DNA from 3 places in the Bradyrhizobium sp. MI1.4 genome. Region 2 is predicted to be linked to each of the others. Evidence: predicted binding sites of a transcription regulator. Region 2 holds the regulator's gene; each other region holds the start of a gene.
What was found. The regulator PhoB, encoded in region 2, activates phosphate uptake and scavenging genes when phosphate is short. The targets are predictions, from matches to a motif close to TGTCATNNANCTGTCAT.

Region 1 (9,605 bases), on a different contig from region 2:
TTCGGCCTGCGCAGCGTCGGGCTCGATCGCGCCGGACGCGATCTGGGCCTGATAGGCCTCGCGGAATGAGGAACTGGGGGTCGAGAGCATGCTCTTTACCGCCAGAGATGAGCGGAAATTGCAAGCCGTGAATTGGGGCGGGGCGCTATGCATTCCGTGTCCCGGACGCGCTGCGGCACGCAGTGACGCTGCGCAGAGCCGGGACCGACTGTTTCGTACAGGACCGTTCGTCTATCGCCGCGTAATGGGCCCCGGCTCTGCAGCGCACCGCTTCGCGCTGCGCAGCGTCCGGGGCACGAGAGCTTCGCTACTCACACAGCTCGTAGGCGTCCTCGACCACATACGGGCCGCCGCCGGTTGAGGCGCGGGACGAGAACAAAACAAACCGTTCGGCCGTGAATGCCTTGCTGGGAAAATAGCCACGCAGCGAGAGATAATCGGCGACGTCACGGTCGGTGGCGTCGTGCAGCCGGGCCAGCGTGACATGCGGTATGAACTTGCGGCCTTCCGGGTCGAGGCCGATCCGCTGCATCAGGCGCTCGAGCTCGGCCTGCAATTCCATCAGCGGCTTGCTCGGCACGATGGTGGCGACCACCGCGCGCGGCTTGCGTCCGCCGAAACTCTGCAAACCCTGCACCTTGACCTCGAACGGCTTACGGTCGACGCGAAACAGCATCGAGGCGATTTCGTTGGCGGACATGCCATCGATATTGCCGATGAAGCGCAGGGTGACATGGTAATTTTCGGGATCGATCCAGCGGGCGCCGGGAAGGCCGCCCCGCAAATTGGAAAGCGATTGGCCAATCTCGGCCGGAATTTCCAGACCAGTGAACAAACGCGGCATCGTTTCGCACTCCCGATGCTTGGGCATGATCCCAGGGCAAGATCATATCCAAATTTTAGAGCCGGCGACGAATCACCGGTACCCTAATTCCTATCGCAGTTGTGTGACCCTGCGAAGCATCGCGCGCCTTACTCCGGTAAAACCCTGGGAATTACGGTTAGCGTTGCCTGGTTTTCAACGCCGTTGCTCAGCGATGGTGCCAAGGAATGCCTCAACCGTAGGCAAGATATTCTTGACGATGATATCGACGCCGGCCGCGGTCGGATGAATGCCGTCGGCCTGGTTGAGCTTGGCATCGGCCGCGACACCATCGAGAAAAAACGGATAGAGCGGCACGCCGAATTTTTTCGCCAGATCCGGATAAATCGAATTGAAGCGCGCAGCATAATCCGCGCCGTAATTCGGCGGCGCCAGCATGCCGCACAGCATCACCGCGATCTTGCGCGCCTTGAGGCGCTGGACGATCTCGGTCAGCGCGGTGCGGGTCAAATCGGGATCGATGCCGCGCAACGCATCATTGGCGCCGAGCTCGATGATCACACCGTCGGTTCCGTCAGGGACCGACCAGTCGAGCCGGTCACGGCCCCCCGAGGAGGTGTCGCCGGATACCCCGGCATTGGTCATGCCGACCTCTATGCCTTTGTCTTGTAAAGCTTTTTGAAGCTTTGTGGGGAACGCTTCCTGGGCCGGGAGGCCAAGACCCGCGCTCAGGGAATCGCCGAGAACCACCAGCTTGATCGGTTTCGCCGCCTCAGCCCATGCCGGATTTGCGACGGTCATCAAAGCGAACATCAACACGGCTATGTGCATGAACAATCCGTAACGCCTCTCGACCGCGCGGGCGGAGTTGCCATATGACCGGACCATGGACACTCGCATCTCTTCCTCTTCGCTCGCCGACAGTTCGGCCGACACCATCGCCATCTCCAACGTCAATCTGTCATTGGGTACGGGCGCGGCACGCGTTCACATCCTCAAGGATATCAGCTTGCGCGTGGGCCGGAGCGAGACGATCGGCCTGATCGGCCCGTCAGGTTCGGGCAAATCCACGCTGCTGATGGTGATGGCGGGGCTGGAGCGTCCTGATAGCGGAGAGGTGGTGGTCAACGGCACGCCTTTCAATGCCCTCGACGAGGACGCACTGGCCCGCTTCCGCGGCCGCCAGGTCGGCATCGTCTTCCAGTCCTTCCATTTGATCCCGACCATGACCGCGCTGGAGAATGTCGCGGTGCCGCTCGAGCTTGCGGGCAATCCCGACGCCGCAAAGCGCGCGGCGCAGGAGCTGCAATCGGTCGGGCTCGGCGACCGTCTGCATCATTATCCGACCCAACTCTCCGGCGGCGAGCAGCAGCGCGTGGCGCTGGCCCGCGCACTGGCACCCGATCCAGCGATCCTCGTCGCCGACGAGCCGACCGGCAATCTCGACGAAGCCACGGGACAACAGATCGTCGACCTCCTGTTCAGCAAGCATGCCGAGCGCGGCATGACGCTGGTGCTGGTCACGCACGATTCTTCGCTCGCGCAGCGCTGCGATCGCGTGATCCGCCTCCGTTCGGGGCGCATCGACACGCAGTCGGCGCCGGCATGAGTGCTGCTGCCGCACCGTTTGCGAAGCCCAACGGCGTCGCGCTGTCGCTGCGTTACGCGCTGCGCGAATTGCGCGGCGGCCTGCGCGGCTTCTACGTCTTCATTGCCTGCATCGCGCTCGGCGTGATGGCCATCGCTGGCGTCGGCTCGGTCTCGGCGAGCCTGAGCGACGGCCTCGCCCGCGAAGGCCGTACGCTGCTCGGCGGCGACGTGTCGTTCGTCCTGTTTCAGCGCGAGGCGAAGCCGGAGGAAGTCGCCTTCCTGCGTTCGCGCGGCACCGTCTCGAGCGCCGCCACACTGCGCGGCATGGCGCGCTCGGCCGAGGGCAAGCTGGCCCTGGTCGAGATGAAGGCGGTCGACGACTCCTATCCGATGCTGGGCCAGCTGACGCTGGCGCCGCCGCTGCCGATGTCCGAGTTGCTCGCGGAGCGCGACGGCGCGTTCGGCGCGGCCGCCGATCCGACACTGCTGGCGCGGCTGTCGCTCAAGACCGGCGATCGCGTCACCGTCGGGGCTGCGACGTTCCAGATCCGCAGCGCCGTCGAAGCCGAGCCCGACAAGCTCGCAGGCGGCATCGGCTTCGGCCCGCGCTTCCTGATCAGCGAAGCGGGCCTGCGCGCGACAGGGCTCGTCCAAGCCGGCAGCCTGGTGCGCTGGGTCTATCGTGTGAAGCTGCCGGAGATCGCCAACGACGAGCGCGCCACCGACGCCTTCATCGCGGACGCCCGCAACGCCGCGCCGCAGGCCGGCTGGGAGGTCCGCAGCCGCTCCAATGCCTCGCCGCAGCTCGAGCGCAACATCAACCGCTTCACGCAGTTCCTGACGCTGGTCGGCCTCGCCGCGCTGCTGGTCGGCGGCGTCGGCGTTGCCAATGCCGTCAAGGCCCATATCGACCACAAGCTCGAGGTGATCGCGGCCTTCAAGGCCGTCGGCGCCACCGGGCGCGACGTGTTCGGCATCTATCTCGCCCAGGTTCTCCTGCTCGCCGCGATCGGCTCAGTGATCGGCCTCGCACTAGGCGCCGCCATGCCGTTCGCGATCGTCGGCCTATTCGGCAAGCTGCTGCCCCTGCCGGTGGTGCCGGCGGTGCATGCCGACGAGCTCGCGCTGTCGTTCGTCTACGGGCTGCTCACGGCGCTTGCCTTCGGCCTGTGGCCGCTCGGGCGAGTGCACGACGTGCCGGTGGCGGCGCTGTTCCGCGACACCATCAGCTCCGAATGGCATCGGCCACGCTGGAGCTATCTCGTCTTCATGGCCGTCGTGATCGCGCTGCTCATCGCGGTCGTGATCGGGCTGTCCTTCGACAAGCGCATCGCCGCGGTGTTCGTGGCCTCCTCCGTGGTCGTGTTCGCGCTGCTCCGCGGCATTGCCGCCCTGCTGATGACTATCGCGCGGCGGCTGCCGCGCACGCGATGGCCGATGCTGCGACTTGCGATTGCCAACATCCACCGGCCGGGCGCGCTGACGCCCTCGGTCGTGCTGTCGCTCGGGCTCGGGCTCGCCGTGCTCGTCACCATCACCCAGATCGACGGCAATCTGCGCCGGCAGTTCCTGGCGGCGCTGCCCGAGCACGCGCCATCGTTCTTCTTCATCGACATTCCGAGCACGCAGGCCGAGCAGTTCAACACATACCTGCGCCAGATCGCCCCTGGCGCGAAAGTCGACGACGTGCCGATGCTGCGCGGACGGATCGTCGGAGCCCGTGGTGTCCGCGCCGAGGAGCTCAAGCCCAGCACCGATTCCGAGTGGGTGCTGCAGAGCGACCGCGGCCTGACCTATACCGCCGAGCTGCCGAAGGGCTCCAAAGTGGTCGAGGGCGAGTGGTGGAGCGCCGATTATTCCGGCCCGCCGCTGGTTTCGATGGAGAAGAAGATCGCGGACGGACTCGGCCTCAAGGTCGGCGACGAGGTCGTGGTCAATATCCTCGGCCGCGACATCCCCGCGAAGATCAGCAATCTGCGCAGCATCGACTGGCAGGGCCTCGGCATCAATTTCGTCCTCGTGTTCTCGCCGAACGCATTCAAGGGCGCGCCGCACACCCACATCGCGACGCTGACGGAAGCCGGCGGCGATGCGGCCGGCGACGGCAAGATCATCAAGGAGGTCGCTGACGCCTATCCGATGGTGACGAGCGTGCGCGTGCGCGAGGTGATGGAGACGGTCGGCTCGGTCGTGACCAACCTGGCGCTCGCGATCCGCGGCGCCAGCGCGGTGACCCTGATCTCGGCGATCCTGGTGCTCGGCGGCGCGCTCGCCGCCGGCCATCGCCACCGGGTCTACGATGCGGTGATCCTCAAGACCCTGGGCGCGACCCGGCTGCGGCTGCTCGGCGCCTATGCGCTCGAATACCTCCTGATCGGGCTTGCCACCGCGGTCTTCGGCGTTTTCGCCGGCAGCGTCGCGGCCTGGATGATCGTGACCCGGCTGATGACCCTCACTTTCGTCTGGCAGGGCGGCAGCGCAGCCGGCGTGGTCGCGGCTGCCTTGGTCGTCACGGTCGGCCTCGGGCTCGCCGGCACCCTGCTGGCGTTGAACAAAAAGCCCGCCACGGTGTTGCGGAATTTGTGACAAATGGTAGCGGGCGGCGGCACGGGAGCGAAATCGCACGATTCCAGCGATTAACCACGTCCGCTCGTCTGGATTGCAGGTAAGGGCGACATTCAGCCGCGCGTGGACGGTTGCAGCGAATGTGTTAGTTTCCCACATATCGAATGGGTTCGGAGCCCCGATTGTTAGCCAAAATTTAGTCGGCAGACATCGGTATCCGAGATAGAATTTGACGAACCGGCGGCATGGCGACCCTCATGCCGGACCGGACCAACCAACGGGAATTCGACCATGTCGGACCTAGACCGCAATTACGCTTCTCCTTTCGGCAGGGCCGCCGGGCGTGTTGACGCCGCGACGGTCGATGCCGGCCTGCGCGCCTACATGCTGCGCATCTACAACTACATGAGCATCGGCCTGGCCATCACCGGCCTTGCCGCCCTCGGCGTCTACATGGCCGCCGTGACGGACGTTCCGACCCCGGAAGCCGTGCGGGTCGGCAAGCTGTTCCTGACGCCGTTCGGCTACGCGATGTTCGTCAGCCCCCTGAAGTGGCTGTTCATGCTCGCGCCGCTCGCCATGGTGTTCGTGATCTCGGCAGGCATCAACCGGCTCGCTCCTTCGACCGCCCAGATCCTGTTCTGGGTGTTCGCGGCACTGATGGGCGTCTCGCTGTCCTCGATCTTCCTGGTGTTCACGCACACCTCGATCGTCCGGGTGTTCTTCATCACCGCGGCGACCTTCGGCGCGCTCAGCCTCTACGGTTACACCACCAAGCGTGACATGAGCGGAATGGGTTCGTTCCTGTTCATGGGCCTGATCGGCATCGTCATCGCGAGCCTGGTGAACCTGTTCCTGGCGAGCTCGGTGCTGCAGTTCGTCGTGTCGGTGGTCGGCGTGCTGGTGTTCGCGGGCCTCACCGCCTGGGATACCCAGCGGCTGAAGAACGACTACATCTACGGTTACGCTTCGGCCGGCGGTGACATCGCAGAGCGTGCGGCCATCACCGGCGCGCTGTCGCTGTACCTGAACTTCATCAACTTGTTCACGCTGCTCCTGCAGCTCCTCGGCCAGCGCGACTAAGCGCCAGCCCAGAGTGGACGACAGCAACCCCCGGCCGAGAGGCCGGGGTTTTTGTTTGGGGCGAGCCTCTCAACACCCACCGTCATTGCGAGCGCAGCGAAGCAATCCAGAGTCCCTCCGCTGGTGCATTTCTGGATTGCTTCGTCGCAAGGGCTTCTCGCAAGGACGGAGTATGAGGAAGCACGGTTGCCTCTTCCAGCCGCCCCGGGAAGGCTCTAATCTTGCGGCATGTCCGCACCCGATATCAGGCCCACCACCGAGGCCGACCTCCCCGCCATCACGGCCATCTATCGGCAGGCTGTCCGCGAGGGCACCGCGACGTTCGAGCTGGAGCCGCCCGACCTTGCCGAGATGACGCGCCGCTACCGCACGCTGATCGATGGCGGCTACCCCTATTTCGTCGGCATCCTCGACGGGCGCGTCGCCGGCTACGCCTATGCCGGTGCCTACCGGCCCCGCCCGGCCTACCGCTTCACGGTCGAGAACTCGATCTATCTCGATCCATCCTTCCACCGCCGCGGCATCGGGGCGCTCCTGCTGGAGCGGCTGATCGTCGAATGCGAGGCACGCGGCTTCCGTCAGATGATCGCGGTAATCGGGGATTCCACCAATGCCGGCTCGATCGGCGTGCACACCAGGGCCGGCTTCAAAATGATCGGCACGCATCCCAGCGTCGGGCTGAAATTCGGCCGCTGGCTGGACACGGTAATGATGCAGCGGAGCCTCGGCGAGGGCGCCAAGAGCGTGCCGGGGAAGTAAGGCCCGTAGCCCGGGTGAGCGAAGCGATACCCGGGAACGCTGCAAGCAAAGACCCGGATGTCGCTACGCTCATCCGGGCTACTGGATCCCTGCTACACCACCGCCAATTTGCGATCGATCACCAGGAGCACGCGCTCCAGTTCGTGGCCGCGGCGCAGGATCAAGCCCGTCGCCGAGATCACGCTGTACATGCCCTGCTTGCGCGCGAGGCGCGGATCCTTCTCGATACGATAGATCGGCACTTCCGAGGCGCGGCGAAAGACCGAGAACACAGCGCGATCCCTGAGGAAGTCGATGGCATAGTCGCGCCACTCGCCTTCGGCAACCATCCGGCCGTAGAGATTGAGAATACGGTGCAGCTCGAGCCGGTTGAACGTCACGCGGCTCAGTTGCGCATTCGAAGCGGCGGGGCGCGCCGCCGCACGCTGTTCGCTCGGATCGGTATCCTCCGACAGACTCATAGGCCGCCTCCTGTCGCATCAGCATGACCGCGTCCGGGAAGACCGTCCCTCGACCGCGGATCATGACGGTTGCATGATCGCGCCAACTGTTCCCCACCGCAAGGGCCCTTGGAAGGACCTTGGAATCGGAGCCAATCCGCCCACACGCAGCGGTGGAACTCTGTCGCGGCAAACCGTCACGGGATCGTTAGCAGGAATCATAGTGTCGCCGCTTTTCCGCCAAGCGACTGCCGCCCTGCGTTGCGAAAAGACCTATGTGCGTTGACCCGGTCCTTTCGGTTCCGGATTCCTCAGCCCCCAGCCCCCCGGGGCCGTCAGGATCGGGTCTGTTCGCACGACAAGGAGGGCCAACGCGAGTTGGTCCTTTTTTGTTTGAGTCGATTTGTTTGGGTCGGGATGTTTCTGCCTCGACGGATATCTCACCATCTCAGCAAAAACTCTTTCCCCTCATCCTGAGGAGCCGCGAAGCGGCGTCTCGAAGGATCGAGGCCGAGCTGCCTCAGCAGGGCCTGCATGGTTCGAGACGGCGCTGACGCGCCTCCTCACCATGAGGATTGAGAGTGTGCTTGAGTCGGAAGATTCGAAGTGCGCGTCAGTGCAGCGACGTATACGCCGCGCCCAGCATCGGGCCCGGTCTCTCCCGGCTGCCGTCCTGGACATAGACCACGGCACCGTCGACGCCGTCACGCGTGAGGTTCTCGATCGGCACCGTCCAGCTTTCCGGGCGGCCGGTCCAGTCGCCTACCTTCAGCAGATTGCGCACCACGTTGTGATAGATGACCTGCTGTCCGCGATTTTCGCCGCGACTGATCGCGATCGGCACCGACTTCGCAATCGAGCAGATCCAGACCTCGCCGTGGGACGCCGTCGGCTCCTTGCTCGCGGCCACCGAGACGTTGATCTGCTTGCCCGCGAGCGACATCGTCACCGGCACGCTCATCACACCAGTGCCCGTCTCGGTTTTGCCGATGGCGCTTTCGATGCCGGTGCGGTCGCTGCCGACGACATGCGTGGAGCCGTTGACCACGACCTGCGGCGTGTAGACTTCGCGGTCGCCGCGCATGCGCGAATACGCACGCTGCCGTGCAGAGAAGCGCGAATCGGCCAATGTGTCCTTCCAGCCGAGATAGTCCCAATAGTCGATCGGCATGCTCAGCGCGATGATCGAGGGATCGCGGGCGAGGTCGCCGATGATCTTGTCGGCCGGCGGGCAGGAGGAGCAGCCCTGCGAGGTAAACAACTCGACAACGGCGCGGGGATCAGCCTCGGCAGGGCGGATGACGGCGACGATTGCACAGAGACCAAGAGCTCCCGACCAGAGGGCACCGGACCAGCGTGAAACCAGATGAGAAGCCGTCATTGTTGTCATGTCGAACGCCGCACACCATTGCTCGTGAGAGGGAAATCTTACCGCCGGATGGTCACCGTAATCTTACGGGCCTCACACATTTGTTGTCCGTCCAAGAACCGTACAAGGGGAGGTTCTGTGCCGGGCGGGCCCATCTGAAGCCTGCCGCAAACGCGTGAAGGCGGCCTTGTGATAGGCCGCCTTCGTGTAACCTACTACTCACTTCGCAGTGAGCCACCGTTCACAAATCCGCGCTTACGCCGCGAGCTTGCGTAGTACGTAGTGCAGGATGCCCCCGTTGCGGTAGTATTCGAGTTCGTCCAGCGTATCGATGCGGCAGAGCAGCGAAACGCGCTGCAGCGAACCGTCGCCGGAGACAATCTCCGCGGTCAGCTTCTGGCGCGGCTTGAGGTCGCCAACGAGGCCGCGCAGCGTGACCTTCTCGTCGCCCTTCAGACCGAGCGACGACCAGGAGGTGCCGTCCTCGAAGGTCAGCGGCAGCACGCCCATACCGACCAAATTGGAGCGGTGGATGCGCTCGAAGCTCTGGCAGATCACGGCGCGCACGCCGAGCAGACGGGTGCCCTTCGCGGCCCAGTCGCGCGAGGAGCCGTTGCCGTATTCGGCGCCGGCGAACACCACCAGCGGCACCTGCTCCTGCTGGTATTTCATCGCGGCGTCGTAGATCGACATCTGCTCGCCGTCGGGCCAGTGCTTGGTGAGACCGCCTTCCGGAATATTGCCGTCGGCGCCCTTCAGCATGAAGTTCTTGATGCGGATATTGGCGAAGGTGCCGCGCATCATGACTTCGTGGTTGCCGCGCCGCGTGCCGTACTGGTTGAAGTCGGCCGGACGCACCTGGTGCTCGCTGAGATATTTGCCGGCGGGCGAGGTGAGCTTGATCGAACCGGCCGGCGAGATGTGGTCGGTGGTGATCTTGTCGCCGAACATGGCGAGGATGCGGGCCTCGACGATG
Region 2 (9,605 bases):
AGTTCGCGCTGCGCTCGCCCGAGATCATCACGGCGCTGCGCGAGTCGATCGCGACCACCGAGCCGCGGCGCGCGACCTATCTCGACCATGTCCCGGTCGACCGCTGGATGGAGCTGACCATCACGCCGGTGCCGGTGCCGACCACCTTTGGCGGCGCCGACAAATGCATGCTGATGACCTTTCACGACCAGACGCCGCTGCGCCGGGTCGAGGAAATGCGGGCCGATTTCGTCGCCAATGCCAGCCACGAGCTGCGCACGCCGCTGGCCGCGCTGTCCGGCTTCATCGACACGCTCCAGGGCCAAGCCAAGGAGGATCCCAAGGCGCGCGAGCGCTTCCTCGGCATCATGCACAACCAGGCCACCCGGATGGCGCGCCTGATCGACGATCTCTTGTCGCTGTCGCGGGTGGAGCTGTCGGCCCATGTGCGGCCCGACACCCTGGTCGACCTGCTGCCGATCATCTTGCAGGTCGCCGATGGGCTCGAACCGCTGGCGCGGGAACGCCAGGTCGAGGTCGAGACCCAGCTGCCCGAGACCCCGGTGCTGATCGCGGGGGACCGCGAGGAGTTGCTCCGCCTGTTCGAGAATTTGATCGAGAACGCGCTCAAATACGGCGCCTCCGGTGGACGCATTATCGTGTCGCTGATATCAGGCGCGGCCCCTGATGGAACTCAGGAAATCCGGGTGCTGGTCCGGGATTTCGGCCCCGGCATCGCGCCGGAGCACCTGCCGCGGCTGACCGAGCGCTTCTACCGGGTCGATGTCGGCGACAGCCGCTCGCAGGGCGGCACCGGCCTGGGATTGTCGCTGGTGAAACATATTCTTAACCGTCATCGCGGCCGGCTTTTGATCGAAAGCGTGCCCAAACAGGGCGCCACTTTCACCGCCTGTTTTCCCCAGGGCAAGCCTGCGGCTCTGAGCTAAATTCCAGCGATTTCAGCTGCTTAACACTGTCATCCGACTGTCACCAAACCTTCGTAAAAGCTCAGCTGTCCGCTCCTAAAGGGGCGGCACGGGGAGCGCGATCGGGCGCGGATGGCGCTTCGCTCCCCTGTATGGAGACCAGCATGAATTTCCTCAAAACACTCGTCGCTGCTGGCATGGTCGCCGCATCGACGACGGCGGCCTTTGCTGCCGACATCACCGGAGCCGGCGCGACGTTCCCGTTCCCGATCTATTCCAAATGGGCCGACGCCTACAAGAAGGAGACCGGCAACGGTCTGAACTACCAGTCGATCGGCTCCGGCGGCGGTATTAAGCAGATCCAGGCCAAGACCGTGACCTTCGGCGCCAGCGATGCGCCGCTCAAGGCCGAGCAGCTCGAGAAGGACGGCCTCGTCCAGTGGCCGATGGTGATGGGTGCCATCGTGCCCGTCGTCAACATCGAGGGCGTGAAGCCCGGTGAACTGGTGTTCGACGGCGAGACGCTGGCCAGCATCTATCTCGGCAAGATCACCAAATGGGACGACGCCGCGATCAAGAAGCTCAACCCGAACGTGAAGCTGCCCTCGGAGGCCATCACCGTGGTCCGCCGTTCGGACGGTTCGGGCACCACCTTCAACTTCACCAACTACCTCGCCAAGGCCAGCGCGGATTGGAAGAGCAAGGTCGGTGAGGGTACCGCGGTCGAGTGGCCGGTCGGCGTCGGCGCCAAGGGCAATGAAGGCGTGTCCGGCAACATCAGCCAGACCAAGAACTCGATTGGCTATGTCGAGTACGCCTATGCCAAGCAGAACAAGCTGACCTACACCGGTCTCATCAACAAGGCCGGCAAGCCTGTGCAGCCCACCGTCGAAGCCTTCCAGGCGGCCGCCTCCAACGCCGACTGGGCCAAGGCTCCCGGCTACTACGTCATCCTGACCGACCAGCCCGGCGAGAAATCCTGGCCGATCACGGCGGCGACCTTCATCCTCATGCACAAGGACGCCACCGACAAGGCGGCCTCGCAGGAAGCCATCAAGTTCTTCCGCTGGGCCTTCAAGAGCGGCGGCAAGGCGGCTGAAGAGCTCGACTACATCCCGATGCCGGATCCGGTCGTTCAGCTGATCGAGAAGACCTGGGCTGCCGACATCAAGAGCTAGGTTCGCGACGCTCGTGCTCCGGATGCGCTGCGCTGCATCCGGGGCACGGACCAACAAAAAACGTATACTATTTGGTACAGGGGATCGGCGTGGCAGAGATGGCCGTTCAGAGCGATGTAATCGACGACGCCGGACCGTATGACCGCGCCAAGGCCTTGAGCGCGTTCAAGGTCGGCGACGTTACCTTCTACTGGATTACGCGGCTCTCCGCGATCTCGGTGCTTCTGATCCTCGGCGGCATCATCATTTCGCTGATCGTCGGCGCTTTCCCGGCGATGAAAGAATACGGCGTCTCCTTCCTCTGGACGCAGCGCTGGGCGCCCTCCGCAGATCCGCCGGTGCTCGGCGCGCTCGGGCCGATGTACGGCACGCTCGTCACCTCCTTCATCGCGATGCTGATCGCCATTCCCGTGGGTCTCGGCATTGCGATCTTCCTCACCGAGCTCTGCCCGCAATGGCTGCGCCGCCCGATCGGCATGGCAATCGAGCTGCTCGCCGGTATTCCCTCGATCATCTACGGCATGTGGGGCTTCTTCGTGTTGGGTCCGTTCCTGGCCAACACGTTCCAGCCCTTCATGATCAAGATCTTCGACGGCGTTCCCGTGCTGGGCGCGATCTTCGCAGGTCCCCCGTCCTATCTCAGCCTGTTCAATGCCGCGCTGATCCTTGCCATCATGGTGCTGCCCTTCATCACCTCGATCTCGGTCGACGTGTTCAAGACGGTGCCTCCGGTCCTGAAGGAAGCCGCCTACGGCGTCGGCTGCACCACATGGGAAGTCGTCCGCAGCGTGGTGATCCCCTACACCCGGGTCGGCGTCATCGGCGGCATCATGCTGGCGCTGGGCCGCGCGCTCGGCGAGACCATGGCGGTGACCTTCATCATCGGCAACTCGTTCCGGATCTCGTCATCGATCTTTGCGCCGGGCACCACGATCTCGGCGGCGATCGCATCCGAGTTCGCCGAGAGCGACGGCCTGCACCAATCCGGCCTGATCCTGCTCGGCCTCCTGCTGTTCGTTCTGACCTTCTTCGTGCTCGCAGCGGCGCGGCTGATGCTGATGCGGCTGGAAAAGAAGGCGGGGAATTAGCGCCATGAATCCGATCTATTCACGCCGACGCCGCAAGGACATCGTCGTCCGCGGGCTCTGCATCGCCGCAACCGCCTTCGGCGTCACCTGGCTCGCGCTGATCCTGATCACGCTGCTCTACAACGGGCTGGCGGGACTCAATGTCCAGCTGTTCACCGAGAACACGCCGCCACCGGGATCGAACGAGGGCGGTCTGCTCAACGCCATCGTCGGCTCGCTGATCATGACCGTGATCGGCGTCGGCATCGGCGCGCCGCTCGGTATGTTCGCCGGCACCTATCTCGCCGAATACGGCCGCAATGACCGGCTGACCTCGGTGATCCGCTTCATCAACGACATCCTGCTCTCGGCGCCCTCGATCATCATCGGCCTGTTCATCTACGGCGCCGTGGTGGTGCCGATGCGCGGCTTCTCGGCGATCGCAGGCTCGCTCGCCCTCGCGGTCATCGTGATCCCGGTGGTGCTGCGCACGACCGAGGACATGCTGCTGCTGGTGCCGAACGCGTTGCGCGAGGCGGCCTCGGCGCTCGGCCTGCCGCGTTCGCTGGTGATCAAGCGGATCGCTTATCGGGCTGCCCGATCGGGTCTCATCACCGGCGTGCTGCTCGCGACCGCTCGCGTCGCCGGTGAAACCGCGCCGCTGCTGTTCACCGCGCTATCGAACCAGTTCTTCAGCCTCGGCCTGAACAAGACGATGGCGAACCTGCCTGTGACCATCAACAACTTCGTGCAGAGCCCCTATGCCTATTGGAAGCAGTTGGCCTGGAGCGGGGCGCTGCTCATCACCCTGACCGTTCTTGCCCTTAATATTTTCGCGCGCATCCTTGGCGCCGAGAGGACCGCAAAATGAGTGATCTTTCCGTGTCGATGAGCGCGTCCGGTGGACTGCCGCATGCGGCGGTGCTGCCCGAGGCGCCTCCCAAGGTGACCGTGCGTAACCTGAACTTCTATTACGGCGAGCACCATGCGCTGAAGAACATCAACCTGACGCTCGGCGCCAACCGCGTTACGGCGTTCATCGGTCCGTCGGGCTGCGGCAAGTCGACCCTGCTGCGCATCTTCAACCGGATGTACGACCTCTATCCCGGCCAGCGCGCCACCGGTCAGCTCATGCTCGATCAGACCAACATTCTCGACCCCAGGCTGGACCTCAATTTGCTGCGCGCCCGCGTCGGCATGGTGTTCCAGAAGCCGACGCCGTTCCCGATGACGATCTACGAGAACATCGCGTTCGGCATCCGTCTCTATGAGAAGATCTCGAAGTCCGAGATGGACGGCCGCGTCGAGAAGGCGCTGCGCGGCGGCGCGCTGTGGAACGAGGTCAAGGACAAGCTCAACGCCTCCGGCCTGTCGCTCTCCGGCGGCCAGCAGCAGCGCCTCTGCATCGCCCGCACCGTCGCGGTGAGGCCCGAGGTGATTCTGTTCGACGAACCCTGTTCGGCGCTCGACCCGATCTCGACCGCCAAGGTCGAGGAGCTGATCCAGGAGCTGTCCGAGGATTACACGATTGCGATCGTCACCCACAACATGCAGCAGGCGGCGCGCGTCTCCGACAAGACCGCCTTCATGTATCTCGGCGAGCTGATAGAGTTCGACGACACCAGCAAGATCTTCACGTCGCCGTCCGATCGGCGCACGCAGGATTACATCACCGGCCGGTTCGGCTAGGAGACGCGACATGGGTTCTGAACATACCGCAAAGGCCTTCGACACCGACCTCCAGGAACTCACTCGCCTGGTCGCCGAGATGGGCGGCATCGCCGAGCGCATGATCGTCGAGTCCGTCGACGCGCTGATCCGCCGCGACGTCCCGCTCGGCCAGCGCGTCGTCGCCATCGACACCGAGCTCGACGCGCTGCAGAAGCGCATCGAGGAGCGTGCGGTGCTCACCATCGCCCGCCGCCAGCCGATGGCGGTCGATCTGCGCGAGATCGTCGGCGCCATGCGCGTCGCGACCGATCTCGAGCGCATCGGCGACCTCGCCAAGAACATGGGCAAGCGGGTTGCGGCGCTGGAGACGGACTTCCATCCGCTCAAGCTGTTCCGCGGCCTCGAGCACATGACCGACCTCGTGCAGCAGCAGGTCAAGTCGGTGCTGGACGCCTATGCCGCGCATGATTTGCCGGCGGCGATGGCGGTGTGGAAGGGCGACGAGGAAGTCGACGCCATCTGCACCTCGCTGTTCCGCGAACTCCTCACCTACATGATGGAGGATCCGCGCAATATCTCGTTCTGCATCCATTTGATGTTCTGCGCCAAGAACATCGAGCGGATCGGCGACCACGCCACCAATATCGCCGAGACCGTGTTCTACATGATCGAGGGCCAGGCGATCACCGACAAGCGGCCGAAGGGCGACATGACGACCTTTGCCAACACGGTACCGAACACCTGAAGATTTAAGGAGCGACGACCCGATGGGCGCACGCATTATGGTGGTTGAGGACGAGGAAGCCCTGACCGAGCTTCTCCGCTACAACCTCGAAGGCGACGGCTATGACGTCGAGACGGTGATGCGCGGCGACGACGCCGACACCCGCCTCAAGGAGCACATCCCCGATCTGATCGTGCTCGACTGGATGCTGCCGGGCCTGTCAGGCATCGAATTGTGTCGGCGGCTTCGCACCCGTCCCGAGACCAAGCAGCTCCCGATCATCATGCTCACCGCGCGCGGCGAGGAGAGCGAGCGGGTGCGGGGTCTTGCGACCGGCGCCGACGATTACATCGTCAAGCCGTTCTCGGTGCCGGAGCTGCTGGCGCGCGTGAAAGGCCTGCTGCGGCGCGCGAGCCCGGAGCGCCTCGCCACCGTCCTTGCTTTTGGCGACATCGAGCTCGACCGTGACAAGCGCCGCGTGGCGCGCTCGGGCCGGCCGATCGATCTCGGTCCGACCGAATATCGCCTGCTGGAGTTCTTCCTGGAGCACCCGGGACGGGTGTTCTCGCGCGAACAGCTGCTCGACAGCGTCTGGGGCCGCGACATCTATATCGACGAGCGCACCGTCGACGTGCATATCGGCCGCCTGCGCAAGCTGCTCAATCTCGGCCGCGAGCAGGACCCGATCCGCACCGTCCGCGGCGCCGGCTACGCGCTGGATGATCGGTTTGCCAAGGCAGAGCAGGTGTAGGGTTGCAGGCTTGTTTGTTGGCGAGCTGTCCCTGCATTCTCAGCCGTCGTCCCGGACAAGCGAGCGAAGCGAGCGCTGATCCGGGCCCATAACCACCGAACGTGGTTTGGCGAAGACTCGGAGTGACCCCTTCCGCACGATTATTGCGTGCTCGGAGTATGGGTCCCGGCCCCCTGTGCGCAATTGCGCACTAGGCCGGGACGACACTGAAATTGTTGAACTGTCTTCGCGTGACGACTAACGGGGACCCGGCTTTACCGGTGCGCGGCGCCGATCCGACGCCGGCTGGTACGCAACGCGCGAGTGCTGAGCGCAATAGGGCAGTCCGGACAGCGCCCTTCCACCGCAGAAGAAGAAGTCCGGGCTCGAGGGATCGCCGACCGGCCAGTGGCAGGTCGCCTCGTTCAATTCCAGCAGCGACAGCCGCTGGCTCATCGGCACCACGTTGTCATAGGTGACCGGATCCGGCTCAGCCTCCACCTCGAAGGCCTGCGCCAGCGCGGTGTTGCCGCGCGAGATCGGGCGGCTCACCCGCATCATGTGCTGCGCGGGGCGCGCCTTGCGCGGCCGCGGCGCTGCCGATGATGGGCTCTTGGCGCGGCCCGAAAGGCCGAGCCTGTGCACTTTGCCGATCACGGCATTGCGGGTCACATTGCCGAGCTCCGCCGCGATCTGGCTGGCCGAAAGTCCGGCCTCCCAGAGCTTTTTCAGCTGCTCGACGCGATCATCGGACCAGGTCAAAACCGTCATTGCACCCTTTCCCTCGCTGCGCGCCAGCCATCCTGGGGCCTCGCAGCGAATGCCTAAGCCTTCAAAAACCCGTGCCGCCAGAATCCCTTAAGGCTCGCCGGGCGCGTCTTGAACGCCCGAACGTTTACGCCGGTACATAAGGACTTAAAGATCAGAACCACTGCACGAGATGTCGTATCTGACAATCCAAACGCTACAATATGGCGTGACTCCCGCGCAAGAGTCCGCCGACTCGCTTCCACATGTTCCGTGGCCAAATCCCGCAAAATCGGCACCGCAAGACTACGGATTCAGCGTTTCGCGAGGCTTTCCGGGCGGCATTGACACCCGTTTCACCAGGCCTAAGATAGTCGCACGTGCCGCCCTCAAGAGGCGGCACGTTTCGTTTTCCGGGCCGGTCGATGGTGCGTTGCGCAATGCACGCTCACTCCGTCCGCAACATTCAAGTGACCATCATGACTAACAGCGCAGCGCCGCATTTGCTCCCCGTTTTCGCCAGGTCCGACCTTGGTTTCGAGCGTGGCGAAGGCTGCTGGCTGATCGCGACCAATGGCGAGCGCTATCTCGATTTCACCTCCGGGGTGGCGGTGAATGCGCTCGGCCATGCCCATCCGGCGCTGGTCGCGGCGTTGCAGGAGCAGGCCACCAAGCTCTGGCACATGTCGAACCTGTTCCAGAGCCCGGACGGCGAAAAGCTCGCCGCGCGCCTGTGCAATGAAAGCTTCGCGGACTTCGTGTTCTTCTGCAATTCCGGCGCCGAAGCGCTGGAATGCGTGATCAAGGTCGTGCGCCGTTATCACGCCGCAAAGGGTCATCCCGACCGCTATCGCATGATCACCTTCGAAGGCGCCTTCCATGGCCGCACGCTGGCGACGCTGGCCGCAACGGGATCGGCAAAATATCTCGAAGGTTTCGGCCCTCCGATGGAGGGCTTCGACCAGGTTGCGCATGGCGATCTCGATGCCGTGAAAAAGGCAATCGGTCCGCAGACCGCCGGCATCCTGATCGAGCCGATCCAGGGCGAGGGCGGTGTGCGTTCGGCAACGCCCGCCTTCCTGAGGGCGTTGCGCCAGCTCTGCGACGAGAAGGGTCTGTTGCTCGCCTTCGACGAGGTGCAGACCGGCATGGGCCGCACCGGCGATCTGTTCGCGTACCGCCGCCTTGGCGTCGAACCCGACGTGATGTCGCTGGCCAAGGCGCTCGGCGGCGGCTTCCCGATCGGCGCCTGCCTTGCGACCGCGGAAGCGGCGTCCGGCATGACGCCGGGCTCGCACGGCTCGACCTTCGGGGGCAATCCGCTCGCGATCGCGGCTGCGAACGCCGTGCTCGACGTCATGCTCAAGCCCGGCTTCTTCGACCACGTGCAGAGGATGTCGCTGCTGCTCAAGCAGAAGCTCGCCTCCGTGATCGACCGTCACGGCGATGTCGTCAGCGAAGTGCGCGGCGAGGGCCTCCTGATCGGCATCAAGGCCGTGGTGCCCTCCGGCGATCTCGTTGCAGCCTTGCGCGACCAAAAGCTGCTCACCGTCGGTGCCGGCGACAATGTCGTGCGTTTCCTGCCGCCTTTGATCGTTACCGAAGCCGAGATCGAGGACAGCGTCGGGCGGCTCGAGCGCGCCTGCACCGCGTTGTCCGGCAACAAGCGGGCGGCAAGCTGATGAGCAAGTCGCCCGATAAAACACCGAAGCACTTCCTCGATATCAACGAGCTGCCGCTGTCGGAGCTCAAGCGCATGCTCGCTGCGTCCTCCGCGATGAAGGCGAAGCAGAAGGCGCATCAGCCGGTCAGGCCGCTCGAAGGCAAGACCCTGGCGATGATCTTCGAGCGCCCCTCGACGCGGACGCGGGTGTCTTTCGACGTCGCCATGCGCCAGCTCGGCGGCGAGCCCATCATGCTCACCGGCGCCGAAATGCAGCTCGGCCGCGGCGAGACCATCGCCGACACCGCGCGCGTGCTGTCGCGCTATGTCGACGCCATCATGATCCGCATTCTCAATCACGATGCGCTGCTGGAGCTTGCGGCAAACGCCACCGTGCCCGTCATCAACGGCCTGACGCGCCGCTCGCATCCCTGCCAGGTGATGGCGGACCTCATGACCTACGAGGAACATCGCGGCCCGATCGAGGGCAAGACCGTGGCCTGGACCGGCGACGACAACAACGTGCTCGCCTCCTGGGCGCACGCCGCCGAGCGCTTCAAGTTCCAGCTCAATGTCGCGACGCCTCCGGAGCTCGCGCCGAAAAAGGCGATGCGCGACTTCATCAAGGCGACCGGCGCGCCGATCATGCTCGGCACGGATGCCGAAGCCGCCGTGCGCGGCGCCGATTGTGTCGTGACCGACACCTGGGTGTCGATGGGCGACAAGGAAGGCGAGCACCGCCACAACGTGCTCAAGCCCTATCAGGTCAATGCGCAGCTGATGTCGCTTGCCAAGCCGGATGCGCTATTCATGCACTGCCTGCCCGCCCATCGCGGCGAGGAGGTCACCGACGAGGTGATCGACGGTCCACAATCCGTCGTGTTCGACGAGGCCGAAAACCGCCTGCACGCGCAAAAGGG
Region 3 (9,605 bases), on a different contig from region 2:
GGAGATCGACCGCGGTCCGCAGACGCTGCACTATGATTTCTGGTGGAACCTGCCGCGCGACTACATGGTGACGAGCGAATGGGCATTGCCGCCGCAGTTCGAGAACGGGATCGTCCCGGAAGATCTGCTGGCGAACAAATATGGCCATCGTCTCCACTTCTGGGATCTCCGCGCCCGTCGCAACGTGCAGACCATCGACCTCGGCGCCAATCATCAGATGGCGCTGGAGGTACGGCCGGCGCACGATCCGGTTCGCGAATACGGCTTTGTAGGCGTTGTGGTCGACACCACGAATCTCGAAGCCTCGATCTGGACCTGGTGGCGCGAAGGCGGAAAATTCCATGCGGAGAAGACGGCGACGATCCCGCCCGAGCCTGCGCCAAAGGAGAAGCTCCCGCCGCTGCTTCAGGGCTTTGGCGCCGTGCCGCCGCTGGTGACCGACATCGACCTGTCGATGGATGATCGTTTTCTCTATGTCTCGTGCTGGGGCACGGGTGAAATGCGCCAGTACGACGTGAGTGATCCGCGAAAGCCGAAGCTTGCGGGCTCGGTTCACATCGGCGGCATCGCGCGCCGCACCCCCCATCCGAACGGCAAGGCATTTGCGGCCGGTCCGCAGATGGTCGAGATCAGCCGGGACGGCAGGCGGGTGTACTGGACCAATTCGCTCTATTCCACCTGGGATGACCAGTTCTATCCCGATGGCGTTCCGGGTTTGGAAGTCATGGCCAATGTCGGTCGCAATGGTGGCCTCGAGCTCGACAAGAACTACTTCGTGAGCTTCCCCGACGGATATCGTGCGCACCAGATCAGGCTGGAGGGCGGCGATTGTTCGACGGACTCCTTTTGCTACCCGTCGGCCTAGATTGGGCACACGCGAGCCTCGGCTGGCTGTGGCTCGCTCTTGTTGCGAGCGGTCTCTATCACGGGGTCAATCCGGGAATGGGCTGGCCGCTCGCCGTTTCGGCCGGGCTCATGGACAAGAGCCCGCGCGCGCTCTTTCGTGCGTTGTGGGCTCTGGCCGCCGGACATCTCCTGGCAACGCTTCTCGTGCTGCTGCCATTCGCGTTCCTGCTCGTGCTGGCCGAGTGGCAGCGTTCGATCCAGCTCGGCGCGAGCCTTTTCGTCATCGGCTTCGGCGTCTATCGGCTGGTCGAGCGGCGCCATCCGCGCGCGCTGGCACGAATTCCGCCGACGCAATTGGCGCTCTGGTCATTTGCCGTTGCCATTGCTCACGGCGCCGCCTTGATGCTCGTGCCGATCTATCTCGGGCTCTGCCAGGCCTTCGAACTCGATGCCGGCCATGAGGCCGCCGGCGCGCTGATGAAGGCGAGTCTCGGGATGGCGGTTCTGGTGTCTTTGGTGCACGTCGCTGCCATGGTCAGCGCCGGCGGATGTCTGGCGTGGCTGGTCTACCGCCATCTGGGATTGAGGTTCGTCTCGCGAAGCTGGTTCAATCTGGATGTAATCTGGGCCACCAGCCTCATTCTGGTTGGCGTTGTGGCCTTCGGCTTCAATCTCGCGAGCTGGCACTGACGCTTACTGGGTCAAAGCCCACTCGCCGATGATGCGGAAGCGAGCCTTGGCGTGGTCCTGTTTGAACAGCGCGACGCGATCGATCGCAAGCGTCTTGAGGCCGAGCGCAGCAAACCTTCCCTGCAGCATTTCCAGAATCGGCCCGCGCCGCTCCACGTCGAGCCGGCCCGTCAACGTCATGTGGAAACGGAATTCCTCCATCACGTAAGGATAGCCCCAGCGGTCGAGATAGTGGCGCTGCCGTTCGCTCAGCTTCTCCGGCTTGCGCCGCGCACGGTCTTCCGCGCTCAGCGGCGCGCGGAAGGAGTCGAAGTCGCGCGCGCAATCGGCGGCGAGCTGCTGGAGTTCGCCGACCGGCTCCCCGGGAATGACGGCGATGAAGCCGCTGATGGAATCGACGACCGGGCGGATCACCGGAATTGCGCGTGCCCTGCCGGCGAATGTCGCGCAGGCCGCAACAAGCTCGACCTCGCGCCTGTCGGACGCCAGCGCCATCGGCGCCTTCAGCGTGGCGTGAAAGCCGTATTTGCGGGGATCGGCGGTGACATCACGCCAGTCCGGCGCGAGACGCGATGCGTCGGCGGGAAACGGCAGCTCGTTGCCGGTATAGGCATCGTAGCCGAGCAACTCCGCGCCGAAGCGGGTGAGCGCGCTGTCGCTGCCTGCGGCAAAATAGATCGCGTAGCGGGGGAAACTCGTCATCGTCCGAGCATAGCGGGTTTATGCCGCGGCGACAGCTTGGCGCGGGGTAGCTGGCATGCCAAGCAACCGCGTCGCCTCGGTGAGATGCACGAGCTTGCCGCCTGATATCACGGCGATCAGCCGCGGCCGCAGCGGCATGCTGTCGTCGACCAGCAGAATGTCCGCGCGCCGGCCTTCCGCGAGCACGCCGCGATCTGCAAGACCGGTCGCGCGCGCGGGCGCGGCGGAGACCAGATTCCAGGCCTCGGTCAGCGGCAGCACGCCATCGGCGGCGAGCCGGAACGCAGCGAGCAGCTGCGCGGGATAGTAGTAGTCCGAGGCCAGAACCGAGCAGAGCCCTTTGGCGATCATGTCGGATGCCCTGGTCCAGCCCGTGTGGCTGCCTCCGCGCACGACGTTCGGCGCGCCGTAGACGATGGCGTCACCGTGGCTTGCTGCCGCCCGCGCTGTCTCCTCGTTGATCGGAAACTCCGCAATCGCCACGCCCATGGCGCGAAAGCCTTCGCGCATCGCGGGCGTCGCATCATCGTGCGAGAGCATCCGCACGTCGGCGGCGCGGGCCGTCGCGGCCAGCCGTGACACGGAAGCCGGCACATCCGCGGCGCGGGACATTATGTGTCCGACCAGCCGGTCGAATTCCTCGCTCGACAGGCCGGTGCGCTCCACCATGCGATTGCGCTTGCGCGGCTTGGCCATGTCCCCAACCGTGCCGTCCATGTGGTCGTTGAAGGCGAACAGGTCGACGCGGCCCTCAGTGAGCCATTGGCTGATCTCGGTTTCGGCGTCGAGATTGTAGGTCTCGTGGCGCAGGTGAAAGCGGGTGTCGGCGGCGAATTGCGGGCGCTGCCGTTCGATCGCCTCCATCAGGCTGCGCGCATTGCCGGCGCTGCGCAGGCCCGGCTCCCACGAACAGGTCGTGGCGTGAAAAACCGTGGTGATGCCGTTGCTGATCGCCTGGCGGTCGCTGTCGGCGAGCGCGACGTCGATCGGGAAATCGACCCCGGCGCGCGGCATCATCTGTCGCTCGAAGGCATCGCCATGCAGATCGACGATGCCCGGCAGGACCAGCAGATCGCGCGCGTTGATCGCCAGCCGCGCCCGGCTGCGCGAGGCATTGATCTCTGCGATGTCCGTTCCGGACACGAGAAGCGACGTTTCGGCGAACTCGGAGCCGATCAGGGCCCGCCCGCCCTCGAGGAATATGTCTGTCACGCGACCGCGCTTCGTTTGCTGGCAGAAGAGGGTGCCCCTGCTTCGTATGCCGTGAGGAAATCCTCAATCCCGAGCTTGCGGAAATTGGGCAGGGCTTCACGCAACTTGTCGTGATCCCAGTCCCACCAAGCGAGCCTCGCAAGCCGCCCCGCAACCTCTTCCGAGAACCGCCGGCGAACGATGCGCGCCGGATTGCCGGCAACGATGGTGTAGGCCGGCACGTCCTTGGTGACGATGGCGCCGGCCGCGATCACCGCGCCGGTGCCGACGTTGCGGCCCGGCAGCACGATCGCGCCATGGCCGATCCAGACGTCATGGCCGATATGGACGTGATGCTGGCGCCGCCAGTCGAAGAACTCGGTGTCGTCGCTCCCGCCTTCGAAATAGGCGCTCGAACGATAGGTGAAATGCGCCTGCGTGGCGCGGTGCATCGGGTGATTGCCCGGATTGATCCGCGTCATCGCCGCGATCGAGCAGAATTTTCCGATGGTGGTGTAGGTGATCTGGGCGTCGTTCACGACATAGGAGTAATCGCCCATCGTCACTTCGTGCAGCATCGTGCGGGCGCCGACCTCTGTGTAGGCCCCAAGCCTGGTGTCGTGCAGCTTCGCCGAGGAATCGACAGTCGGCTGGAGCGAAAGAGCTTTGGCGGCCATGTTGTATCCGAACGAGAGGGCGAGTGTTTCTCTTCGAGCGGCTTGATGACAATGTCATGACGGCGCGATGACAGGGGATGAACAGGGGATGAGGTGTGTAGGATCGCCGCATCGCAACGTCCGTGTCACACAAGTGTCAAGCGCCGGCGTTAGCGGTGGGTCCCAGCTACTCTGGAGCCCTGCATGCTGGTGGTTGAAGGTCTGACGTGTCGCTTCGGCGTGAAAGCCGCGGTGGACGACGCCTCGTTTCAAGTCTCTCCCGGCGGCTTCGTCGGCGTGATCGGACGGTCCGGCGCCGGCAAGTCGACCCTGCTGCGGACCATCAACCGTCTCGCGACCCCTTCGCAGGGTCGCATCCTGTTCGACGGTCTCGACGTCACCGCGCTACGCGGCAAGGAGCTGCGGCAGTGGCGGGCGCGCTCGGCGATGATCTTTCAGCAGTTCAATCTGGTCGGCCGGCTCGATGCTCTCACCAACGTTCTTATGGGACGGCTCGCGACGATGCCGGCCTGGCGCTCGCTGTCGCAGAGCTGGCCCGAGCAGGACAAGGCGCTGGCGATGTCCGCGCTCGAGCAGTTCGACATCGCCCCACTCGCAGCCCAGCGCGCCGACCAGCTCTCCGGCGGCCAGCAGCAGCGTGTCGCGATCGCCCGCGCGCTGGTGCAGCAGCCCGACATCATCCTTGCCGACGAGCCGATCGCCTCGCTCGATCCGCGCAACACCAAGATCGTGATGGATGCGCTTTTGCGCATCAACAAGCATTTCGGCATCACCGTGCTCTGCAATCTGCATTCGCTCGACCTGGCGCGCAGCTATTGCGACCGCCTGATCGGCATGGCGCAGGGTCGCGTGGTGTTCGACGGCGCGCCGGCCGAGTTGACCGAGCACGTTGCGCGCGAGCTCTACGATCTCGAAGCCGCCGAAGTCATGGGCGGCACGCCTGCACCGGTGCGACAGGGCATTCCGGCGCTTGGAACGGCGGCCGCCGCCTGAGCTGCGCCGCATCAGGACTTACCAATTTTGCGTCAACCGACCTCAACCAATGAAGAGGCTATCATGATTACTCGCAGATTGATTCTCGCCGGCGCCGCCGCGCTCGCGTTGACGACTTCGGCCTCCGCCGAAGACTGGAAAGCCAAATATCCCGAGCTGACCTTCGCGGTCATTCCGGCGGAAAACGCCTCGGGCGTGACCGAGCGCTGGGCGCCGTTCATGAGCTATCTCTCCAGGGAATTGGGCGTGAAAGTCACGCTGCGCATCGCCAACGACTACGCTGCCGTGATCGAAGGCCAGCGTGCCGGCAACATCCACATCGCGAGCTATGGCTCGGCTTCGTTCGCTCGCGCCCGCCTGACCGGCGTCAAGACCGACGCCTTCGCCAACGACATCAACTCCGACGGCTCCACCGGTTATTACTCGGTGTTCTTCGTCAAGGCGAGCAGCCCCTACAAGAGCATCGATCAGCTCAAGGGCAAGAACCTCGGCCTGGTCGATCCGAACTCGACCTCCGGCAACAACGTGCCGCGCTTCGAGCTCGACAAGATGGGCATCGCGGACGCCGACACCTATTTCAGCAAGGTCGTCTTCACCGGCAGCCATGAGAACGCGATCCTGGCACTGGCGCAGGGCACCGTCGACGTCGCCGCCAACCAGTGGACCAGCGACGACGATTCGACATTGGCGCAGATGTTGACCAAGGGCATGCTGAAGAATGCCGACGGCTCGGCGATGAAAAAGGACGATTTCCGCATCATCCACAAGTCGGCGCCGATCATCAACGGTCCGTATGCCTACAATTCCGACCTGCCGGAAGAGGCCAAGGCCGCCATCGCGAAGGCGTTCTTCGACGCGCCGGCCAAGGACAAGGCTGCCTTCGACCGCCTACAGGACGGCCAGAAGAAAGGTTTTCATCCCGCGACCAGCAAGGATTGGGATGGCACGATCGAGCTGATCAAGTTCGTCGATGCGCTGCGTAAGAAGAAGGCGTCCTGAGTTTCGGGACGATGCCACTGGAGCCGGGTCGATGGACCCGGCTCTTTCTCTTTGATCGACCACCTTTCCTGATCAGATGACCGTCGCGGTTTCGATTCTCCCCGAGCAGCAGCTCGCCGTGCTCAACGCCGGCTATCGCCAGGCGGTGGCGCGCAAGCGGCTCCGAATCCTGTCTGGAGCCGTGATCTTCGCCGCAGCACTGTGTCTGGCCGCGATCGGCGCTGAAGTGAATCTGCGCACGCTGTTCGCCCACTTTGGCAACTTCATCAGCTATTTCGACCGCATCCTCACACTCGACACCGGCCAGCGGGTCTGGACCGATGTCGGCGAGTGGCTCTGGGGCTGGCGCAAATGGCTGAGGATGCTGGGCGAGACCCTGCTGATCTCCTATGTCGGCACGCTGATCGGCGCGACTCTTGCGTTCTGCCTGAACTTCTTCGCCGCTGAAAACACCTCGCCCGCGCCCTGGCTGCGTTTCATGGTGCGGCGCCTGCTCGAATTCGCGCGCACGGTGCCTGGCATCGTGTTTGCGCTGATCTTCGTGATCGCCTTCGGGCTCGGTCCGATGGCCGGCGTGCTTGCGATCGCGATCCACTCCACCGGCGCGCTCGGCAAGCTGTTCTCGGAGATCGTCGAGAATGCCGACATGAAGCCGGTCGAAGGCGTCCGCTCGACCGGCGCAAGCTGGCTCTCCTGCATGCGCTTCGCCATCCTGCCGCAGGTCACGGCAGGCTATGCCAGCTACGCGCTGCTGCGGTTCGAGATCAACGTCCGCGAGGCCTCCGTGATGGGCTTCGTCGGTGCCGGCGGCATCGGCCAGGAGCTCGTCGTCGCCATCCGCAAGTTCTATTACTCCGACGTCAGCGCCATCCTGCTCACCATCATCGTCACGGTCTTCATCATCGACATCAGCACCGGATGGCTGCGCGGCCGTCTGTTCGGCAAGGAGGCGCGGACGTGACGGGACCGCAGGAGACCGACACTGCGGCGCTTCGCGCGCGCTATCCTGACGTGTTCGACCGGCCGGCCTCGGCGCGGCTCGCCATGCCGGCGATGAGCGTCGCGGCGCTCGCGATCCTGATTTACGGCCTCGTCGATCTCGACTTCTCGCCGTCGCGGTTCGTCGCGGGCCTCAACCAGCTCGGCTGGATCAGCCTGATGATGATCCCGCCGGATCCCGGCTCGTCGCTGCCGGTCTATCTGAAGGCGCTGGGCGAGACGCTGTCGATCGCGCTGCTCGGCACAACGCTCGCCGCGCTGTTCGCACTGCCGGTCAGTCTTCTTGCGGCGCGTAATGTCGTGCCATCAAAGCTGCTGCGCTTTCCGGTCCGACGTTTCCTGGATTTGATTCGCGGCGTCGACACGTTGATCTGGGCGCTGGTGTGGATCAACGTGGTCGGGCTCGGCCCGTTTGCCGGCGTGCTCGCCATCGCCGTGTCGGATTTCGGCGCCTTCGGAAAACTGTTCTCGGAGGCGATCGAGGGCGCCGACCAGAAGCAGGTCGAGGGCATCCGCGCCTCCGGCGGCAGCGCGCTGCACGAGATTCGCTTCGGCCTGCTGCCGCAGGTTTTGCCCGTGATTGCGGGGCAGGTGCTCTATTTCATCGAGTCGAACACGCGCTCGGCCACCATCATCGGCATCGTCGGCGCCGGCGGCATCGGCCTCCAACTCGCCGAGCAGATCCGCGTGCTGGAATGGCAGAAGGTGTCGTTCCTGATCCTGATGATCCTGGTCGCAGTCGCTGCGATCGATTTCGTTTCGGGCAAATTGCGTTTTGCGATTATCGGGCGGCGGGCGGTGGCGTAACCTTCTTCCTTCTCCCCTTGTGGGAGAAGGTGGCGCGAAGCGCCGGATGAGGGGTCTGCATCCTCAATTCAGATCAGTGCGCGGAGGCAACCCCTCACCCGTCTCGCCGCTAGCGCGGCGAGCCACCTCTCCCGCAAGGGGAGAGGGGCAGAGGGCAGCCAGTTCACCCGTTCTCCACCAGAAATTCCACCCGCTCCGCGGCAAAGCGCGAATGCTTGGTCACCAGCGGCTTGCCGTCGAGATCGTGATCGGTGGCGTCGACCACCAGGATCGGCCGTCCCAGCGCCAGATCGAGCCGTGCGGCGTCGGTTGCGTCGACGATACCGGCGGTGATCCGGGTCGCGCCGCGGCGATAGTCCCGGACGCCGTAATGCTCGAGCAATTTCGTCATCGAGCGGGTCGCGGCAAAGACGTCGCCCGCAGCCGGGAATAGCTGCGCCGACAGCCACGTCGTGGAGACACAGATCGGCGTGCGGTCGGCGAGGCGCATCGCCTCGATCCGGACCAGCGGTGCGCCGGTCTTGAGGCCAAGCTCCCGCGCGAGTTCGCGGGTCGCAACGTCAGCGGACGCCTCGATCAGCCGGCCATGCGGTTCGCGGCCGTCCGCGCCGACGATCTCGGAGAAACGGGTCCGCGAGCGCAGTGGATAAGCGAGCTTCTGCGCCTCGACATAGGTTCCGCTGCCGCGTTCTGCCCGCACGATGCCGCGCTCGGCAAGCGCGGCCAGCGCGCGTCGCACGGTGTGGCGGTTGACGCGATAGGTTTCGGCGATCTCCACCTCGCCCGGCAGCTTGTCGCCCGCCGCAAAGCGGCCGTCGGCGATGCCGCGCTCGATGCCGTCGGCAACGAGACGCCACAACGCGACGCCGGAGGAGGCTGTGTCCTGCATGCTCATGTGGCCGGGAAGCTACTCCAGAAATCACGCCTTTGTCACGAAACAGTCATGGCGCTCCCGTATCAAGTTGTCTAGTATCATAGACAACTTGGATTCGGCAAGTTCTGCAGAGAAGTCGGTGGATGCGGTGACCCAGCACAATAATCAGCAAGCCCAGCGCAAGGCCGCAATGGCCGTGCTGGCGCACGCGGAGGCGGGCGAGATCGCCGCTCGCCTCGACGCTCTCGTTTTGCCGGCGCATCAGGATCTGCGCGCGCCGGAAAACGGCCTCGTCATGCTGCGCGGCCGGGTCGGCGGTGACGGTGCGCCGTTCAACCTCGGTGAAGCCACGGTGTCGCGCGCCGCGGTGCGGCTTGCGAGCGGCGAGGTCGGTTTCGGCTACACGCTCGGTCGCGACGGCGAGAAGGCGCGGCTGATCGCGCTGTGCGATGCCCTGGTGCAGTCCCGCGATTTCGCCGGCGCGGTGGAGCGGGACATTATCGCGCCGTTGCGTGAGCAGCTTATGGTCAGGCGCAAGCAGGTGGCGGCCCAGACCGCCGCGACGAAGGTTGATTTCTATACCATGGTGCGCGGTGAGGGGTGAGATCATGACCACGATTGCGGAACTGCCCCCCGGGTTCGCCGACAAGGTGCTGTCGGCGCAATCGACCTTTCGTTCGGTCATGGACGCGATGGCCCGGCCGGGGTCGGTCCAGCGCATCGTGCCGACATCAGGAGCGCCTCATGTGATGATGCGCGGCACGGCCGCGATCGCGTTGACGCTGTTCGATCACGACACGCCGCTCTGGCTCGATGCGCGCATGCAT

Region 1: the regulator PhoB is predicted to act here: its motif matches at 7,344-7,360, upstream of AC0L23_RS29885 (DUF2794 domain-containing protein).
Region 3: the regulator PhoB is predicted to act here: its motif matches at 4,163-4,179, upstream of phnC (phosphonate ABC transporter ATP-binding protein).

The regions. Positions count from the first base shown of each region.
Region 1 is NZ_JBVVPP010000040.1:52,964-62,568, forward strand. Features, by position in the region: gene zapE (cell division protein ZapE) at 1-90, opposite strand, end outside; gene thpR (RNA 2',3'-cyclic phosphodiesterase) at 308-844, opposite strand; gene AC0L23_RS29860 (arylesterase) at 1,019-1,654, opposite strand; gene AC0L23_RS29865 (ABC transporter ATP-binding protein) at 1,710-2,432, shown strand; gene AC0L23_RS29870 (ABC transporter permease) at 2,429-4,999, shown strand; gene AC0L23_RS29875 (Bax inhibitor-1/YccA family protein) at 5,270-6,061, shown strand; gene AC0L23_RS29880 (GNAT family N-acetyltransferase) at 6,290-6,820, shown strand; gene AC0L23_RS29885 (DUF2794 domain-containing protein) at 6,913-7,281, opposite strand; gene AC0L23_RS29890 (DUF1223 domain-containing protein) at 7,874-8,650, opposite strand; gene acnA (aconitate hydratase AcnA) at 8,885-9,605, opposite strand, start outside.
Region 2 is NZ_JBVVPP010000051.1:7,572-17,176, forward strand. Features, by position in the region: gene AC0L23_RS32725 (ATP-binding protein) at 1-926, shown strand, start outside; gene pstS (phosphate ABC transporter substrate-binding protein PstS) at 1,070-2,083, shown strand; gene pstC (phosphate ABC transporter permease subunit PstC) at 2,182-3,171, shown strand; gene pstA (phosphate ABC transporter permease PstA) at 3,176-4,021, shown strand; gene pstB (phosphate ABC transporter ATP-binding protein PstB) at 4,018-4,839, shown strand; gene phoU (phosphate signaling complex protein PhoU) at 4,850-5,566, shown strand; gene phoB (phosphate regulon transcriptional regulator PhoB) at 5,589-6,296, shown strand; gene AC0L23_RS32760 (GcrA family cell cycle regulator) at 6,534-7,046, opposite strand; gene AC0L23_RS32765 (aspartate aminotransferase family protein) at 7,502-8,704, shown strand; gene argF (ornithine carbamoyltransferase) at 8,704-9,605, shown strand, end outside.
Region 3 is NZ_JBVVPP010000006.1:233,473-243,077, reverse strand. Features, by position in the region: gene AC0L23_RS09955 (selenium-binding protein SBP56-related protein) at 1-865, shown strand, start outside; gene AC0L23_RS09950 (hypothetical protein) at 943-1,536, shown strand; gene AC0L23_RS09945 (DUF1045 domain-containing protein) at 1,540-2,238, opposite strand; gene AC0L23_RS09940 (alpha-D-ribose 1-methylphosphonate 5-triphosphate diphosphatase) at 2,257-3,450, opposite strand; gene AC0L23_RS09935 (LbetaH domain-containing protein) at 3,447-4,106, opposite strand; gene phnC (phosphonate ABC transporter ATP-binding protein) at 4,290-5,099, shown strand; gene phnD (phosphonate ABC transporter substrate-binding protein) at 5,163-6,098, shown strand; gene phnE (phosphonate ABC transporter, permease protein PhnE) at 6,175-7,059, shown strand; gene phnE (phosphonate ABC transporter, permease protein PhnE) at 7,017-7,904, shown strand; gene phnF (phosphonate metabolism transcriptional regulator PhnF) at 8,068-8,799, opposite strand; gene phnG (phosphonate C-P lyase system protein PhnG) at 8,918-9,382, shown strand; gene phnH (phosphonate C-P lyase system protein PhnH) at 9,387-9,605, shown strand, end outside.